Regions from separate parts of the Cellulosilyticum sp. I15G10I2 genome, predicted to be linked through region 2. Evidence: riboswitches for the same ligand, from Rfam matches in the RefSeq annotation. Region 2 holds a riboswitch; each other region holds the start of a gene.

Region 1 (6,307 bases), on a different contig from region 2:
GGTCTATGGCCTTCTGAGTAATGCTTGTCCGGATAGCGCTGCCACTTTTATGATGGTCATCTCCAACACCAATATGTGCAAGTATAATTTCCGTATTTGTAAAAGCCACAGCATCTACGCCCGTAGCGTCACAAATAATTTTTGCTGCCGTTTTGCAAGATTTTTTATTTAAACCATTTCTTAAGATGGGTAATGTATTAGTTGCAATACTAAGAGCTAATTGTGCTTTAACTGCACCAGCCCTTTCATTTTCTTCATAGATCTGTTGGATAAGCAGAATAAATGCCGCTGTTCCTAAAGCATTAATGAACGTCATCGGCAAAAAAATGAGCTGCACTAAATTAAGCGCCTGCTCAAAAGGCCTTGAAATAAGCAAGATAACCAGCATCTGTATCGTCTCAATCCATGCGGCTATAATAAATCCCCACAACCATTTATTGGGTTTTGCATCCACATATCTTTTAAAATAGCCAGCTATGACTCCCCCCAATATAGTTGAAATGCCACATGCTATCGCCGTAAATCTCCCTGCCGGTATAACCATACGATGAATCCCAGCAATAAGTCCCGCGCCAATCCCTATAGCTGGTCCGCCAAAAAGTCCAGCTACAACAACCCCTATAGAGCGCGAGTTAGCAATAGCATCATTAACCGGAACACCCCAGTAAGTCCCTATAATCCCAACAAGCCCAAAAATTAACGAAAAAAGCAATTTATCTCTTAAAGCCAATTTTTCTTTTAAAAGATAATGTTTAAAAAAATCAGATTTTGAAAGCATAAAAGCCGCTAGAACGATAATACCTAACTTATTAAATAAATTCTGAGATAATTCTATAAGCACGCCGTTCTACCTCCCCTTTAAGCATCTCACAGCTTTAGTATATGAATTTTCTTTTAGGTTCATTCAGCCGCATCCCCTATCACCTTCACCTATTAATAGGCCGCTTCGACCTTATGTTCATCATAAAACGAATTATTTTCTCCATGTGTTTTTTTAGCAACGTACATAGCTTTATCAGCCTTTACTATTAATGTGTCAATTGTATCTCCATCAGTTGGATAAAAGCTTGCCCCTATACTTAATGAGATATTGATCGCTTCTCCATTATTCTCGACTATATGATTTTTAGTATGAATAATTCTTGAAACGATCCGATTATAATTCTCATAACTTTTTATATTAGGCAGTAAAATCAAAAACTCATCTCCGCCATATCTGGCAACTATGTCACTCTTTCTTGTTGCTTCTTTAAGCATATTGGCAACTTGCATGAGTACTCGGTCTCCTACTTCATGACCATGAGTATCATTAATATATTTAAACTTATTAACATCTATAAACATGATTCCAAGTAATTCATTATTTCTTTTTGCATGATCCAACATTTTTTCACTAAATTCATAGAATAACGTTCTATTAGCAACGCCTGTGAGCTTATCATAATATGCTAATTTCTTAATTACTTTTTCTTTTTCTTTTAACTCGTTATTAAGCGTATGAAGCTGCTCAACATAATCTTTTAACTGCTTAATACGAAATATTTGATTCGTTACATCAATAAATTCAAGAAGAATAACACTTTTCCCTGCTTTTTCTACTTTGCTTATCTTTAAATTAAGCTTATAGTTCGCATTAATAACATTCTTATGAAGTGCTGCCGAAAAAAATAATTTACAGCCATTTTCTATAACCCCTTGTATAGACCGCCTAAAAAAATCTTTATTCAGTTTTGGTAAAACTTCGTAAAGATTCTTATTTAACATTTCATCCGCACTTTTATGTGTTAAAAACAACATATAATTGTTTAAATACAAAACCTCTAAATCTTCATTGAGTATGACTATGCCCTCGTTAATACAATTGAGTGCATCTTCTAATATGCTATCCATTTAAATCATCTTCTTTCATACAGATCTTTTTAAATATTTGATCTAGGGTACTGAGCGCCAAGTTAATAATAATAGCCCCTTCAAGTTCTGAATCTTCTATATTGAAAGTTATGTACAGGATTAAAACATAAGCATATTCTTCATTTATAATCATTTTATCTATATGTTTATTACTAAGAATATTAATTTCAGGAAGTGTATAACTAAATTTCATATTAACATAATTACCAATTTCCCCAATAATGGCATTTAAAATAATATTGCCTACTTCTTTTATAATATCAAAGTCTATATCTGTAAACTTTATGCCGCAGGATGTATTTGTATTTTCCTCATGTAAACAAAGATTGATAAAACGCCTCATTTTATCTGCGGGAAAAATCAAACTCGCTTTGCCTGCTAATTCTTCTTCAAAAGAAATAGAAGATACCATGAGTGCCCCTTCAAACGCATTATTAATATAATCATATAATGCTTCTGCATCTTCTTCAATACCTATTATTTTAAGATCAGGTACGTTAAGCAATATTTTTTTATCAATTATTTCTGAAAGCATCGCTGCTGATTTGCCCACACCTATGTTAAATAACTCTTTGAGTATGTCTGCTCTTACTATTTTTTCGTTCATTTGAAATCTTCCCTTATTATATCACATACCATTTTTGCTTTTTCTTCATTAAAAGGCTTATTAATAAACGCCATAATATTATACTGTGCTATTTCTTCCTTTACGTATTTTTGAACATCTGCAGAGATAACAAATATTTTAGCACTACTATTATATTCTTTTATAAGTTTGATCATGTCTTGGCCATTTATATTGGGCATAAGTAAATCTACAAACGTATAATGAGGTTTTATTCTTTTATATACTTCAAATCCATCCTGCCCGTCATTTGCAAAAAAAATATCTGCCTCACCTAAAAACTCTTTAATTAAATTACCTGATGTTGCACGTGAAAAAGCTGAGTCATCTACAATCAAAACTTTCATTAAAAATTTCCTCCTTAGCCTCATTCATTTATTAAAGTTATGATCTTTTTGAATCCACATAAAAAAGCCAACAATTAAATGATTAATTGCTGGCAGGTTGCACCATTAACTCCCAAGTCCCAAGGTGCCCAATATAAGAAACTTGTTCATAGTATCCAACTCTTTTCAACGAGGTAAAAATGTCGCTATATATTAAAACTATATTGAACAATGTAAAATTTTCAAACTATTATTTTGTAATAATAATACCATCTGACTATTAAAAAATCAACTTTAAATTCTAAAAATATTCTATTAATTATTTAGAACTATTTCTTATGATCAAACTTGGTTCTAGCTCAATTTTAATAGGCGTTTCTTCTATTTCTCCCTTAATACGCTTTTGCAAAATGCTAAATGCCATTTGCATCATATCTCGAATGGGCTGATGTACACTAGAAATAGAAAGAGACTTGGATAAAATAGTATCATCAAACCCAACAACTGCTATATCTTCCGGTACTTTAATCTGGCGTTCATTCATTAATTTCATAAATTCAAATGCGCCTACATCATTAAAACCAAATACTGCTGTAAAATCTAGTTTTTCATGAGTGTCTAAATATTTAATTATATCTTGACGAATGCTGTATTGAGAATTTGAATCACTTCCAAGCTCAATAATATTTTCATCTCTAAGGCATAACCCATTATTAAAAATGGCTTCTTTAAAAAATAGCAGCCTTTCATCATGCATAGGACCTATATACCCTAACTTATGATGTCCCTGGCTAATTAAGTGCTCAGCTACTAGCTTTACGCCTTGTTTATGAGAAACGGCTACACTATCGAACTCATCTTTTATTTGAGTAATAATCACCGTTGGTACTTCGAGCTTTTTTAAAGCAGATAAGTTATGTGAAGTAGTGGGTACTAAAAGAATCCCATCTACCTGTCTCGCCATAAAATTTTGTATATTATCCCATTCTGTAAGTACATTATGATTACTGTTATGGATAATAATATTATAGCCATGCTGTCTACTTTCATATTCTAATGCCTCAATAAGATCCATAAAATATGGATTTGAAATATCAATTACACTTACCCCAGTAAGGAAAGATGCATTATTCTTAAGAGTCTGCGCCGTCCTATTAGGTTTAAATCCTACCTCTTCTATTATCTTAAAAACGCGTTTAGCTGCTTCTTTATTCACGTTTGGATTGCCATTAATTACCCTAGATACAGTAGCTTGTGAAACATTAGCGAGTTTCGCGATATCCTTCATTGTCATTTTCATTTCTTCACCCATTTCTGAATACGAATTCATATAAGATTTCATAATTATTCTCATATGCTTTTAATTCAATTATAAATGATTACAACTTATTTGTGAATAGAATCGTATTTTTTTGTTATTATTGCACATTATATTTTTATAAATTTATTTATGATTGTTTATTTTTTTATTGACAATTAACCTTTTGTAAATTACAATTTATTTATGAATACGTATTCACAGTTTTTATTCTTAAGATATAAACAGTAATACTGTATTTATCAGAACTTCATTTCAAACCTAATATGTAATTATAAAAGGAGGATATCTTAGATGAAAAAGGGAATTGCATTATTATTAAGCTTAGCTATTAGTATGATAGCTGTAGGATGTGGTAGTACGGAAGCCAAAAAAGATGATAAAATTGTGGTGTGGACACAGGCTGCGCCAGACCACCCAGAAGGAAAAATGTTTGCCGATAGAATAGCATCTTATAACGCTTCTAATCCTGACAAACTGCCTGTAGAAATTCAAAACTTTACCCGTGCAGGTTCCGGCTCTGGCTACATAGACAAGTTAAATGCAGCTATTACCTCTGATCAAGTCCCTGATATTTTTACTTTAGATGGACCAGATGTTGCCTCATACGTTGAAGCAGGTGTTGTAGGAGAATTAGATGGCCTTTTAAGCGATGATTTTAAGAATGGTTTTACAGACGCAATGCTTGAACAAGGTACAGTAGATGGCAAACTATATGCTCTTGGCTATCAAGACTCTGGCGTTGTGGTTATGTACAACGAAGATGTCATAAGTGAGTTGCCTGATGATGTAAAGGCATTAATCCCAACCGCTGATGAAGATTGGACATGGGAAGACTTCTATAAAGTAACTGAAGCTGTTAATGCACTTCGAACAAATCCCGAAACCAAAGATAAAGAGGCTATCAAAAAACTCGAATTAGTTGTAGACTTCCTGACAAGTGATATTCCAAAAGGTGCTTATGAAATAGCTATGTACTATCTCTTACCAATGATTTGGTCAAATGGTGGTCAGGTTGTAGCTGAAGATGGTCTTAGCGTTGAAGGTTATTTAAATAGTCCCGAAACACTAGATGCTTTAACTCAATTTGCCGCGTTTTTTGCTAATGATTACTCTATTGCAATAGAACCCGAAAAAAGCTTTCATAATGGAAAATCTGCAATGGCTGTTGCAGGCTTTTGGTATATAACAGACTTAACCAGCAATTACCCAAGCTTAAAATTCCGTTCTGTAAGATATCCAAAAATGGATCTTAACAATACTTCTAATTACACACCTTCTGGTAGCTGGGCTTTTGTAAGATCTGGAAGTATCGATAAAAATTCTGAAAAAGCTAAACAAGTTGCCGATGTAATGGCATGGCTGACAGATGATGAAGCTGCTGCAGCATACTACAAAGCGAACGGCGCCATTCCAGGCCGCAAAAATTCAGTAGCTGTTATTGATACGAATACTGACAATCCATATCACAATGAAGCATGGTCTGTTCTTAAATACCAAGTAGAAAATACAAATAAAGCACGTCCTATTTCTGTAGGTTATCCTTACTTATCCGAAACATTTGCAAGAGATATTATTCTTAAAGCAGCACAAAACAAAGTAAGTGACCAAGCAACATTAAAACAATATGCTGATGAAGCAATCAAAAAACTCAACTATGAATTTGAAAAGTATAAAAAATAATCTATTTAGATAATAAGAAATAGAGTGCAATCATCTTTTAGAGTATTTGCACTCTATTTTTAAAACTAACTAGCAAAACTAAGAGGAGTGTCTATATGGAAAGTTCATTCAAAAAAAGTAAATATTCCTTAAGCGAGACCCTAACTGCCTATGCATTTCTTTTACCGGCATTATTTTTAGTCTTTATTTTTGTCATACAGCCCATTATCCTGGCCTTTATCTATGGCTTTACTGATTACTATTTGCTAAAGCCTAATGAAAAAGCTTTTATTGGTATTAATAATTTTATACGTATGTTAAATGATCAGCTTCTGCATAAGACATTTATAAATACCCTTTATTTCGTTGTACTTGTTGTGCCTATTCAGCTTGGAATGGCATTAGGCCTTGCGCTTATAGTTAATAAAAAGTTGAAGATTAACAGTTATTTCAGAATGGCATTTT
Region 2 (6,307 bases):
GCTTGCTCTGCACAAATCTCAAGCGATCTCCCCACGCTGATCCCAGCCTGAACCATCGCTGCAAACTGTTTGCAAAAAAATGTAATATCAGCCATTTTAATAGGCTTTTGAAAAAATGCTATATCTCCAACATCACTATTAAGTGCTGTTTTTTTACGAATAGAAAGTGGGTAAAGATACTTGTCCGCTAAAAATCGTTTAACTTGCTCTTCACTTTCTGTTTCTATCTCTCCTCTTACAACCTTATTCTTTAGTACATCCTTAGCCTTATATAAATAAGTTTCCAAGCTAGCCCTCCCTTCCTCTATACTCTTTTATTATGTAAATTTCGCTCTAATTATAAGCTCCATCAAGTTAAACTTTTTATATTTTGCTTTTTGCTCTTTATACACTTTATATGATTTATCAAAAATATAAGTCCCTACTATCGCTTTTAAAATGCGATAACCTTACCATTGTCAATGACTAGCAGGGGAGATTTTAGGGTTCGGCAGTTGCCTCTGAAGTATTTTGTTAAGAAAATCTTAGCAGTTTATTCAAATGGTTCTTAGGGAGACTGTTTGAGCGGCACTTATCCCTTGGGATAAGTCGCGAGTTTCGACCGTTCATTTGAAGAAAGTGCTTAGATTTTTAAAAATACGCAAGTGAGCAACTGGAGAACCCTAAAATTCTCCTGCGGACCTAATCCAACTTTTTAAAAGCGATCCACCAACCGTTTAAACTCCTCTTTAATCTGCGCATGATTCATCGCAATCTCTAGAGAAATCTTTCCTTCACGATAAAGCTTCACAATAGAACTATCCATAGTCACCATGCCATTTAATCCGCCTGTCTGAATCTGAGAATAAATCTGATGTGTTTTACCCTCTCTTATCATATTGCTAATAGCAGGATTACCGACCATAATTTCAAGTGCTATACATCTGCCTTTTACATCTGTACGGGGAATAAGCTGCTGTGAAATAACCCCTTTTAAAATATTAGAAAGCTGAACTTTAATCTGCTGCTGCTGATGTGGCGGAAAAACGTCTATAATCCTATCTATAGTCTGTGGCGCCCCTATCGTATGGAGCGTACTTAGTACAAGATGTCCCGTTTCTGCTGCCGTAATAGCTGTGGCGATTGTTTCCTGATCCCGCATCTCACCGACTAAAATAACATCTGGATCTTCTCTTAAGGCAGCCCGCAAAGCTTCTGAGTAATTCTTACTATCTATACCAATTTCTCTTTGATTCACAATACTATTTTTATGCTTATGCAAATATTCAATAGGATCTTCGAGCGTTAAAATATGCCCTTTTCTTTTTTCATTAATATAATTAATCATCGTTGCAAGCGTTGTTGACTTACCACTGCCTGTAGGTCCAGTTACAAGGACCAACCCCCTCGTATTATTAGAAAGTGTTTCTAAAATATGTCTAGGTAGTCCTAGTTGTTCCATAGATGGAATATTAATACCTACTGCCCTTAGGGCTGCAGCATAAGTACCTCTTTGCTTAAAAACATTGACTCTGAATCTTCCAATCTGAGGAATAGCGTAAGAAAAATCTACTTCTCCCCGTTCCTCAAATTTTTTACAGATACTTTCATCCTTCATCAACAACTGTTCTATAAGTTCTTTAGACTCTTTTGGCCCAAGAGCCGGCATATCCAAACGCATAAGATTGCCATTGATCCTTAGCGTGGGTGGAATACCTGTTGTAATATGAAGGTCAGACGCACCTCTATCATTAACGATTTCTAATAAGGCATCTATATTCATCATTTATCTCCTAACCCTCTACTGTTCATAAGCTATTCTTAGCATTTCTTCCATCGTAGTATGTCCACGGAAAACATTATAATAAGCATTATCCCACAAGGTACGCATGCCTCTTTCAACGGCTTTCTCTTTAATCTCATCCGTAGTTAAACTTCCGGCTGCTATGGCCTCTTGAAGCATATTATCTAAAACTAATACTTCATGTACGGCAATCCTGCCCTTATAGCCTGTATGGCTGCAAACACTGCATCCTCTAGGTTTATAAACTAGCGTACCCGCTTTAATTTTATAAATGAGCTCTTCTGTAGGTGTTACAGTGTGTTTTGTCTTGCAGTTTGGGCAGACCTTTCTAACTAAACGCTGAGAAACCACGCCTTTTACAGCTGCCCCTACCATAAAGGGTTCGGTACCCATATCAATAAGCCTCGCAATAGAACTTGCTGCATCATTAGTATGCAGTGTGCTAAGTACAAGATGTCCCGTTACCGCTGCTCTTATAGCAATACTGCTTGTTTCACTATCTCTCATTTCTCCTACCATGATTATATCTGGATCTTGTCTTAATATAGATCTTAAACAGCTTGCAAAGGTTAACCCTATTTTAGTGTTTACAGCTACTTGATTGATACCTTCTATCATATTTTCAACTGGATCTTCTACTGTCACTATATTAATATGATCATGATTGAGTTCTTTAAGTGCTGCTGAAAGCGTCGTAGATTTACCACTTCCTGTGGGTCCTGTAACCAAAATAATACCATGTGGATTTTTAAGCAGATTTTTAATCTTTTCAAAATCTTCTGGATGGAAACCAAGATCTTGTAATCCTAAGTTAGTTCCATTGCGGTAAATAAAACGAATAACTGTTTTTTCTCCGTAAACAGTAGGTAAAACACTTACACGCAGATCTACTTGCTGTCCATTAGAGTATTTTGACATTCTGCCATCTTGTGGCAGTCTTCTCTCAGCAATATCTAGACTGGACAAAATTTTAATTCTTGTTGTGATGGCATTAAGCATTTCTTTCTTTACGCGTTCCATTTCATGGAGCTGCCCATCAACTCTATACCGAATACGTACGTAATGTTCAAAGGGTTCAACATGCAAATCTGATGCCCCCTTTAAAATCGCTCTTTGCAGAAAATTATTCACTAATTGAATCATAGGTGCATTTTCTGCATTTTCATCTACTTCCTCTAAAATTTGTTTATGGCCTTCTTCTTGTAGCTGCCTCTCTGCCTCAAATACAATATTTTTAGTCTTAGCAGAAGTATAGGTTTGGTTAATAAGATTTTCGATCTCATGGGCTAGAGCAAGCAGCGGTATTATCTCCATTTTAGTCGAAAGCTTCAGGTCATCAAGCGCAAACATATCCAGAGGGTCTTTCATTGCAACTTTTAGTTTGGTGCCATCTAGCCCTACTGCAATAACAGTATATCTCCTTGCAACACCTTCAGGTACTTTAGATGCAATGTTATAATCTATTGTATATTTTTCTAAATCCATATGCGGAATGCCTAGCTGAAACTCTAACGCCCCTAATATGTCCTTATCAGTAATAATTCCCTTCTCAACTAATATCTCACCTATTTTTTTATTGGTACGATGCTGTTCTTCAATCCCCCAGTCTAATTGCTCTTTTGTAATCATACCCGTTTCATAAAGCAAATCACCTAATCTTTTTCTCTCTACCTTCTTCATAGGCATCTCCTTACACTCTATCTTACTTACTTTTAGCATTATTCACTCATTCTTAACATTTAAATCACTATTTTTTATATTTTGATACATACTTTGTATATTTTTAATTTTATTATAAGCGATTTTAATCATTTTACCAAGACTTTTAGAAAAATTAACCATCTTTAACATTTTCATCTAAATTTCTACAAAAATTTTATACTTTCTTTATTATGACCTATCCATTTTTTGATTTATAATCTTCACCATACACCCCTATAAGTTGGCAATATACTTATGCAGCGTCATTTTTATGTAAACTTTAGCGCGATTTTTAGATAAAAAAAACCAACAATTAGTAGACTAATTGTTGGCCGGTTGCACCATAAGCTCCAATTCTCCAGGTGCCCATCTACAGAGAATTCTTCATTGCTTCCAACTTTTTTCCGATTATATATTGCATTAAATAAAATCTAAAAATCTTTCTTTTTATATCAGAAAAAGCCAAAATATATGAAAACATTATCTTTTTCTTAATAAGGTAAATTATAACATATTTTTTCACTTTTAAGCAAGCAAACAATTAAATATTAAATATCAAAAAATTTTGCTATTTATTGATATATCTAGCGTTCTTAAATTGACGTATTGCATATAACATGATAAATTATATAGGAATAACATATCATTATGTTAGACTAAAAGGATAGAGGTGCGGTACTTATCAGTATATATACCAAGGTGAGCACAGTGACGTATATAGAAAGGAAGTATTGCCGAAGCATAATCCTATTGCTTAAATGGATTATGCTGGTACTAAATAAAATATATTTAGTACTGTCATACAATATTTTGTATGGAGAACTATCTACCATGTGAATTTACATATGAATCTCACATCCTTTTTGTTCTATACACATAAAACTAAAAAGGAGGATTTATGTTATGAAAAAAAAGAATTTTAAGGTACTTCTCACAATGATTTTTTTTATCACCCTTTTAGCAGCCACACAACTTATGGCTTCTGATGCTGTAGAAAATGCCAAGGCGGCCAATGCACTTAAATATGGCTTTTTAACACTCATTCCACCGCTTACGGCTATTGTACTTGCTTTTATTACAAAAAATGTTATTACTTCTTTATTCCTTGGTGTTTTATCAGGAACATTCATGCTTGCACTTAATGATAACAATGTTTTCGCATCTATTTATGTTGCTTTTGAAAAATTTACTTATGCAGCACTTGGGTCTCTGGCTGATTCTTGGAATGCCGGTATTGTCCTTCAAGTACTGACAATCGGTGGTCTTATTGCACTTATATCTAAACTGGGCGGGGCAAAAGCTGTGGCTGAATCCCTTGCAAAACATGCTAAAACGGCTAAAAGTTCTCAGCTTATCACCTGGGTATTAGGCCTTTTTATCTTCTTTGATGATTATGCTAATTCACTTATAGTTGGTCCTATTATGAGACCTGTTACAGATAAACAAAATGTATCCCGAGAAAAATTAAGCTTCATTATTGATGCAACAGCTGCACCTATTGCAGGAATTATGTTCGTATCCACTTGGATAGGTTATGAACTAAGTGTTATAAAAGATGGTTTTGGCCAAATAGGTCAAGAGATTTCACCATTTAATGTATTTATTGAAACGATTCCTTTTAGATTCTATAATATTTTAATGTTACTTTTTGTTGTTTTTCTTGTAGTAACACTTAGAGACTTCGGTCCTATGTATCAAGCTGAAAAACGTGCAAGACTTACTGGTAAAGTTATAAAAGACGGTGCCGTTCCGCTTATCGGCAATGAACTTGATGAACTTGTACCTAAAAGTAACGTAAAACTTTCTATATGGAATGCTATTATTCCTATCGGTTCATTAATTATAGGCTCTCTTCTTCTATTTTATTTTAACGGCAGAGGCGCAATCTTAGGTGGCGATGATGCTGAGATGATTGCCATACTGCAAAATTCACCGCTTTCTTTTGTAGCTGTTCGTGAGTCTTTTGGTGCTTCTGATGCGGCAATTGTTCTTTTCCAAGCTGCACTTATCGCTTCGATTGTTACAATCGTTATGGGGCTCATTCAAAAAGCATGGACACTTAAAGAATCTTTGGATATCTGGGTTATGGGGATGAAATCTTTACTTATAACAGGTGTTATTCTTATTCTTGCCTGGTCACTTTCTGGCGTTATTAAAGAACTTGGTACAGCACACTTTTTATCTAACTTCTTAGAAGGAGCTATTCCACAGTTCTTACTGCCTTCACTTATTTTTATCTTTGCTTGTATTATTTCTTTTGCAACAGGGACAAGCTATGGAACTATGGGTATTTTGATGCCTCTAACTATTCCTATAGCCCATCAAATCGGTGGAGGATCTTACGAACTTATTATCTTTAGTATCAGTGCAGTACTTTCAGGTGCTATACTTGGAGATCATTCTTCACCTATATCTGATACAACTATTCTCTCTTCAATGGGAGCAGCATGTGATCACCTTGACCACGTTAATACACAGCTGCCTTATGCACTAACGATAGGCGCCCTTTCTATTCTAGTAGGCTACCTGCCACTGGGTCTAGGACTTCCTATTTACATCGTGCTACCTGTGGCTATTCTTGTTACTTTCCTAATCGTAAGATTTGTAGGCAAACGTGTTGATACACCAGAAGCAACAAAATAATACGACTTATTATAGGGCAAGCGCTAAGCTTGCCCTATTTTTAATGCTTCATAAAATCATTTTAGTAAGTATAGCTTCAAATTTTTGTAAAATTAAATAATTAAATATTGCTAAGATTAACAAGGGGAGGGAGGAGAGTATCTTTAGACGCGACTTGGATACATGTGACGGAGCGGAGAA
Region 3 (6,307 bases), on a different contig from region 2:
GGTCATCTTTTCATTTTCAAGCCTATCATTTCTCTCCACCTGATCGCCCCCTTTATTTCTAAATATAACTTCATCAATTTTCTTTCATATAAGCCATTGTGCTGTTAACCATTTTTTCCATAATTCTATAAAGCATCGCTCTCTCTTCTTCACTTAAATCAGATACTAAAATATCTGTCCATGAAGCCAGCATCTTATGAAGCACAGGCTGTATTTCTCTTGCCTTATCTGTAATAAATATATTATATGCTCTTCGATCCTCAGGATTTTTTCTCCGCATCACGTAGCCAGCTTTCTCTAGTTTGTCGATAGCTCTTGCTGTAGTTCCCTTATCTATCATAAGCTTTTGTGATAATTCTTCCTGACTGATTCCATCACGTTCATATAAAATAAACAGAAAAATGTATTGGCCGCTGCCTATATTATAAGCCTTCATTTGACTTGATATATAGGATTGCGCGCGACGATAAAGAATAGATATGTATCTTCCTACGGATTTATCACACCCGTTCATTAAATCACCTCCACACAAAATAGTTGCATCCACAACTATGAGTATTATACAATAAAAATAGTTGTGGATGCAACTATTTTTATTTGGCAACATAATCCTACTATCAGCTATTATATTGCGCGTCTACTAAGGGGATATAAAAGGTGGCATCCCACTAACTTGGGATACCACCTTTTATATTCATATCAATATTATATTGGAGATTATCGTAAATAATGAAGCCTATAGCCCCTAATCACTAGGGGTAACATCATCAATCTTCCACTTGAAGTTGTTTTCCAAACCTCTTAGTCAGATCCTCAACTGTCCGTTTACTCTCTTCATCATTTTGCTGTTGTTTCGTAAAATCTCCCTGAATTTTTTCTATACTTCCTTTATGAAATCTAACTACGACATTTGGGTAGGTCAAGGCCTGGGTAACGAAGTCATTTTTCTCTGGGGCTGCTAATACAGCATGAACATAGCCTGTTCCTTGTATGACTTCAGTTATACTGTCTATTATCAGCCTATAACCACCAGTTGGCTGCTCTCCAGCCGCTGCGAGTACATACTTCCAATTACCCGCATCTAAAGCGTAAATACCTTCTGTCTTAAAATTATCTTGATGCCATTTTTTTAAAACTTCATTTTCTTGAACTATTTCCGGATCCACTATCTCAAAGTATACTCTTCTTTCAACACCTATCATATCCCCCTCGCTGCTAGATTTAATAATCATTGCGTGTAAGGATTGATTCCAGTCTACTTTGGCTCCTAAAGCTTCTGCAACAAAACGGCCAGGAATAAAAGTTCTTCCCTCCACAATTTTTGCCGGCACCTCGAGCTTTAAAGTCTCCGCTGTTGATGTACCTCCAACACGTCTTATTACCGTTGCAGTATTTTTATTAACAAATAACTCAATATGAATTGCCTCTTTATGAATTGCAACACTCCCCCTCTCTTGCTGCCACTCAACTTTGGCTCCTAAGTTTTCCATAACCCCTCTTAAAGGGATCAATATATTATTATTTTCAATAAACGGTTCTGCATCTATTAACAGCCACCGCCCATTAACTTGAATACCAATGCCCGTATTACTTGGTGCAGCCCATACTGTACCTGATAAAATAAAGATGCAGCACATACCTATTGCAGCACTTTTTCTTAAGTTTAATCTAATCATGATACATTCCTCCTCATTAACCATTCGGATTATTCTATTACATTAAATACCTATCTAATGATTTGAAGTTGATTTAATATCCTTGTTAAGATCGTTCTCTCTTTTTCATCAAAAATAAATTCTAGGCCATATTCATATAAATTTCCATTTACCTCATTCGCCCACACAGGACAGCCATAGAGTTTGATTTCTTTACCTAGGAGCTGTGTTGTAAATTGAAGCACCATATCTCTTTTAACAGGAAATCTTATGTTAGAAATAAAACACAAGCCTCCCGGCCCTATATTTTTAACTAATACTTTGGTATTACCTACCCTTGTTTTTTTTCCTTGAATCTCTAAAATTGTCATATCAGACTGTAATAGCTCAGTAAACTGAATCCTAAAGAACTTGCGTCTTTCTTCATGGGATAAGCCTCGCCTATTCCTGTCACTAGTAGGTCCACACTTCTTCACAGCTAACAGCATCTCAAAATCATTCTGAGAGATCGGTTTGCTAAATAAATAACCCTGTCCCAAATAACAATTCAATTTTCGCAAGTAATCAAGCTGTTCCCATGTCTCAATACCTTCTGCAACTAATTTGATTTTAAGTTCCTTCGCTAAGTTAATCATAGATTTTACAATGATAGTAGTCGTTTCATTTAAAGGAATATCCTTAGTAAATATGCGATCTATTTTCAAAATATCCACCTTAAATCTATTTAAATATTCTAAAGATGCAAAACCTGTTCCAAAATCATCAAGAGCTACCTGTATGCCCAACGCTTGTAATTTCTTGATATTATGAATCACTTGCTCAAAATTGCTATTAAGAACATTCTCTAAAATTTCTACTATTATAAAGCTTGGATCTAATTTAAATTCATCGATTATGACTTTAATATGCTCTACAAAATCTTTTTCATAAAATTGGACACTGGAATAATTAATGGCTATTTTTATAGCTGGAAAACCTCCACTTATCCAGCTTTTATAAGTACGACATACCTCTCTTAATATCCATTTGCCTATATCAACAATAAACCCTGCCTCTTCTGCTATAGCAATAAACTCATCGGATGACACAATCCCCCAAGTTGGATGTTCCCAACGAATCAATGCTTCTGCTGAGGTAATTTCACTTGTTTGCAAGTTAACTTGGGGCTGATAATACACTCTTAGCTGGTTCTTTTGTATCGCTTTACACAAATCATTTCTCAGGGTAAAGTCTTTGTAGTTTTGTATATCCATATCATGAGAATAGAAAGTATACCTATTCTTGCCCTGTTCTTTTGCACGAAGCAGTGCAATGTTGGCATATTTTATAAGCGAATCAGTATCTTGTTCATCATAAATATACGTACTTATACCTACACTCATCGTAACATTTAGTTCATACGTATCTATCTCAAAAGAATGGGAAAATAACTGAATAATGTTTTTAGCAACATTCTCATATGCTGCTATACTCTCTAAATTTGATACAATAACAGCAAACTGATCCCCCGAGTAACGTGCAATAAATGCCTGTTCACCTAAAAAAGCTTTTAACCGCTCTGTTATTTGAACAATTAACTTATCTGCAAGCTGATAACCTACTGCATCATTAATGTATTTGAAACCATCAATATCTAACATCATGATTACAAATGTATAGAAGTTTTTCTTGGCATCCTCACATAAATATTGAATATGTTTTTTAAAATAAGAACGATTAGGGAGGTTTGTTAATTCATCATGGGTTGCAATATGCACCATCTTTTTTTCCATGTTTATTTTTTCTGTAATGTCCTGAACTGTACCATAAACATAAATTAACCTGCCATCCGTATCTCGTATCGCCTCAATTAAATTGTGTAAATTCCTTACGTCACCATCAGGTTTAATAATCCGAAATGCCATACTCGAGAAATATTCCTGTGAGGGGTTCTTTAAACTTTCTTCTAAATTACTTTGTATCATACCTCTGTCGTCTGGATGAATAAAGTTCAGGGCCCCTTCAAAAGTTCCGTCAAATTGCCCGGGCGTTATACCATAAATATGATAGGTTTCATCAGACCAATAGATCTTACCACGAACCACGTCCATTTCCCAGCTGCCCATTTGTGCTAGATGCTGTGCTCTTGCAAGGCTTTTATAACTTTTTTCCAGTTTTTCTTCTAACTGTTTCTTTTCTGTTATATCCTGTAACGTTCCTACAATACTTATAACTTGATCCCCTTCGCCAAATAGAGGTTCCCCCCTAGAAATAACAATTTTTTCTGGTCCATCAGACTGCGGAATACGGTACTCAATTTCATAACTTTTTCCATTTAGACAATCCTTTACTGCATTTTCTACTTTTACTTGATCTTTAGGGTGAATCAATTTGAGAATACTATCATAGTCTTTTTTAAATGCTAATGGTTGAATATTATAGATTCGATACAGCTCCTCTGACCAATAAATCTGATCCTCTATCACATCATATTTCCAACTTCCAACCCCGGCTACTTTTTGTGCTTGATTCAGATTATCCCCAAATGTCTTTAACTCATTCTCTATCAGTTTCTGTTTTGTAATATCCTGTATAATACCAATCATCTTAATGGGGGTATTCTGTTCATCACATAATACTTTCGTTTTTTCATGCACATACTTTTCTATTCCACCCGGCGTCACAATACGATATTCTATATCATATTCTTTGCCTGTTAAAGCACCCTCTGCTGCTTGTTTTACCCTCTGCAGATCATCCCCTTGTATATATAAATAAAAACTCTCAAGTTTACCATCAAAATCTTGGGGCGTACACCCCATAATATCATAAACCTCATCTGTGAAAAAAATCTCATCCTTTTGCAGATCATGGGTCCAGCTTCCAATGTGACAAAGCTGCTGTCCATAAATAACATTCTCTTTTAGCTGGTTAAATTTTGTTTTTACTTCCTGTTTTTCTGTATCATCTAAAAGAACTTTTAATATATCTTTTTTCCACATAGCCATATCGCCCTCTCCTTTAGATGTATTTTATAGCCAGAGTATCCTAAAAAGCAAAAAAGCTGTAGCCTGCAAATAGCCACAACTTTAAATATTAGTAAGTACAACTAATATTACACACTTTGCAACTCAACCATCATAGTTCTTCCACCTTAGACTTGTAGCTTTGCGTCCCTACCTTTCGATAAGTTTGCCTATTTTATCATCATATATTATAAATATTATAATACTTTTATAGTAAATTACAATAACTAAATAACTAAAGTGCCAGTACCTCATTAAAACTAATAGAAAACACTTGACTTAGCCTATACTATAGGGTTTATAGTAAGCTTAATACTGGTTTAAAATTTAAATATATTTAACTTTTATGGTAACTGTGGTATAAGTTAAAATACTCTTATACAAATGAAAGGATGATAATCAATGAAAGCATTATTAATCGGCGGAACAGGCACAATAAGCCTTGCAATTTCTAAATTATTAATTGAACTCGGCTGGGAACTCTACTTACTTAATCGTGCCAATCATTCAGAAGAAATCAAAAATGATAAGGTTAAATTTGTTACTTGTGATATCAATGATGAAGAAAAGGCAGCACAGCTACTTGAGGGACTTGATTTTGATGTTGTAGCAGATTTTATTGCATTTTTGCCTGAGCAATTAGAAAGAGATTATCGCTTGTTTCAAAGCAGAACCAAGCAATTTATTTTTATAAGTTCTGCATCTATTTATCAAAAACCACTTTCTGATTATAGAATCACAGAAGGCACGCCTCTTTCTAATCCGTATTGGGAATACTCCAGAAATAAGATCGCTTGTGAGGATTATCTTATGAAAATGTATCGTGAGAGGGGTTTTCCTATTACTATTATCAGACCAAGCCATACCTATGGTAACCGCTCTATCCCCCTTGGTGTTCAAGGGACCAAGGGAAGCTGGCAAGTTGCGCGGCGTATGTTAGAAGGCAAACCTGTAATTATTCATGGTGATGGTACCTCTTTATGGACAATGACACATAATAGTGATTTCGCCAAAGGCTTTGTGGGGTTAATGGGTAATATACATGCCATTGGAGAAGCTGTACAGATTACCTCCGACGAAACATTAACTTGGAATCAAATTTATCAAGTTGTTGCTGATGCTTTAGGGGTAAAGTTAAATGCCGTTCATATTGCTTCCTCCTTTCTAGATGCTTGCAGCGACCAGGATTATCATGGAGGCCTAATAGGTGATAAGGCCAACTCTGTTGTATTTGATAACAGCAAATTAAAACGCCTCGTCCCAGGTTTTACAGCTGTAACACGTTTCGATCAAGGTATCAAACAAACCGTTAAATACATTTTAGAACATCCAAAATACCAAACCTCAGACCCCGCATTCGATAGATGGTGTGACCGAGTCATCTTTACACTGAATAATGCAATCAATGAAATAAATCAATAATATATAATGAATGTGAATAAAGATTATATACGTTGAAGTTAAGATAGGAGTGTGAACTTATGAGACTTCATAGACTTCTAGGTATTATTATGTTGCTCGATTCAAGGGGCATTATGAACGCTGGAAATTTAGCTAAAATACTTGAAACTTCTGAAAGAACTATCTATAGAGATATTGATATATTATGCGAATCAGGCATGCCAATTGTATCTATTTTAGGTCCTA

The links. Region 2 has a riboswitch for cyclic di-GMP ahead of BN3326_RS06205 (GspE/PulE family protein). Riboswitches for the same ligand answer to the same signal wherever they lie in the genome.
Region 1: linked by a shared signal. The riboswitch ahead of BN3326_RS08055 (response regulator transcription factor) and the one ahead of BN3326_RS06205 (GspE/PulE family protein) in region 2 are both predicted to bind cyclic di-GMP.
Region 3: linked by a shared signal. The riboswitch ahead of BN3326_RS09685 (EAL domain-containing protein) and the one ahead of BN3326_RS06205 (GspE/PulE family protein) in region 2 are both predicted to bind cyclic di-GMP.

What each region holds. Positions count from the first base shown of each region.
Region 1 is NZ_FMMP01000007.1:276,528-282,834, forward strand. Features, by position in the region: gene BN3326_RS08040 (sensor histidine kinase) at 1-841, opposite strand, end outside; gene BN3326_RS08045 (diguanylate cyclase domain-containing protein) at 934-1,890, opposite strand; gene BN3326_RS08050 (chemotaxis protein CheC) at 1,883-2,518, opposite strand; gene BN3326_RS08055 (response regulator transcription factor) at 2,515-2,883, opposite strand; cyclic di-GMP riboswitch class II at 2,966-3,049, opposite strand; gene BN3326_RS08060 (LacI family DNA-binding transcriptional regulator) at 3,182-4,192, opposite strand; gene BN3326_RS08065 (extracellular solute-binding protein) at 4,568-5,863, shown strand; gene BN3326_RS08070 (carbohydrate ABC transporter permease) at 5,959-6,307, shown strand, end outside.
Region 2 is NZ_FMMP01000006.1:1,273,416-1,279,722, forward strand. Features, by position in the region: gene BN3326_RS06195 (type II secretion system F family protein) at 1-287, opposite strand, end outside; gene BN3326_RS06200 (type IV pilus twitching motility protein PilT) at 695-1,762, opposite strand; gene BN3326_RS06205 (GspE/PulE family protein) at 1,781-3,463, opposite strand; cyclic di-GMP riboswitch class II at 3,806-3,888, opposite strand; lysine riboswitch at 4,142-4,317, shown strand; gene BN3326_RS06210 (Na+/H+ antiporter NhaC family protein) at 4,388-6,127, shown strand.
Region 3 is NZ_FMMP01000009.1:231,678-237,984, forward strand. Features, by position in the region: gene BN3326_RS09670 (MATE family efflux transporter) at 1-39, opposite strand, end outside; gene BN3326_RS09675 (MarR family winged helix-turn-helix transcriptional regulator) at 74-514, opposite strand; gene BN3326_RS09680 (stalk domain-containing protein) at 768-1,676, opposite strand; gene BN3326_RS09685 (EAL domain-containing protein) at 1,727-4,642, opposite strand; cyclic di-GMP riboswitch class I at 4,757-4,841, opposite strand; gene BN3326_RS09690 (SDR family oxidoreductase) at 5,063-6,082, shown strand; gene BN3326_RS09695 (helix-turn-helix transcriptional regulator) at 6,142-6,307, shown strand, end outside.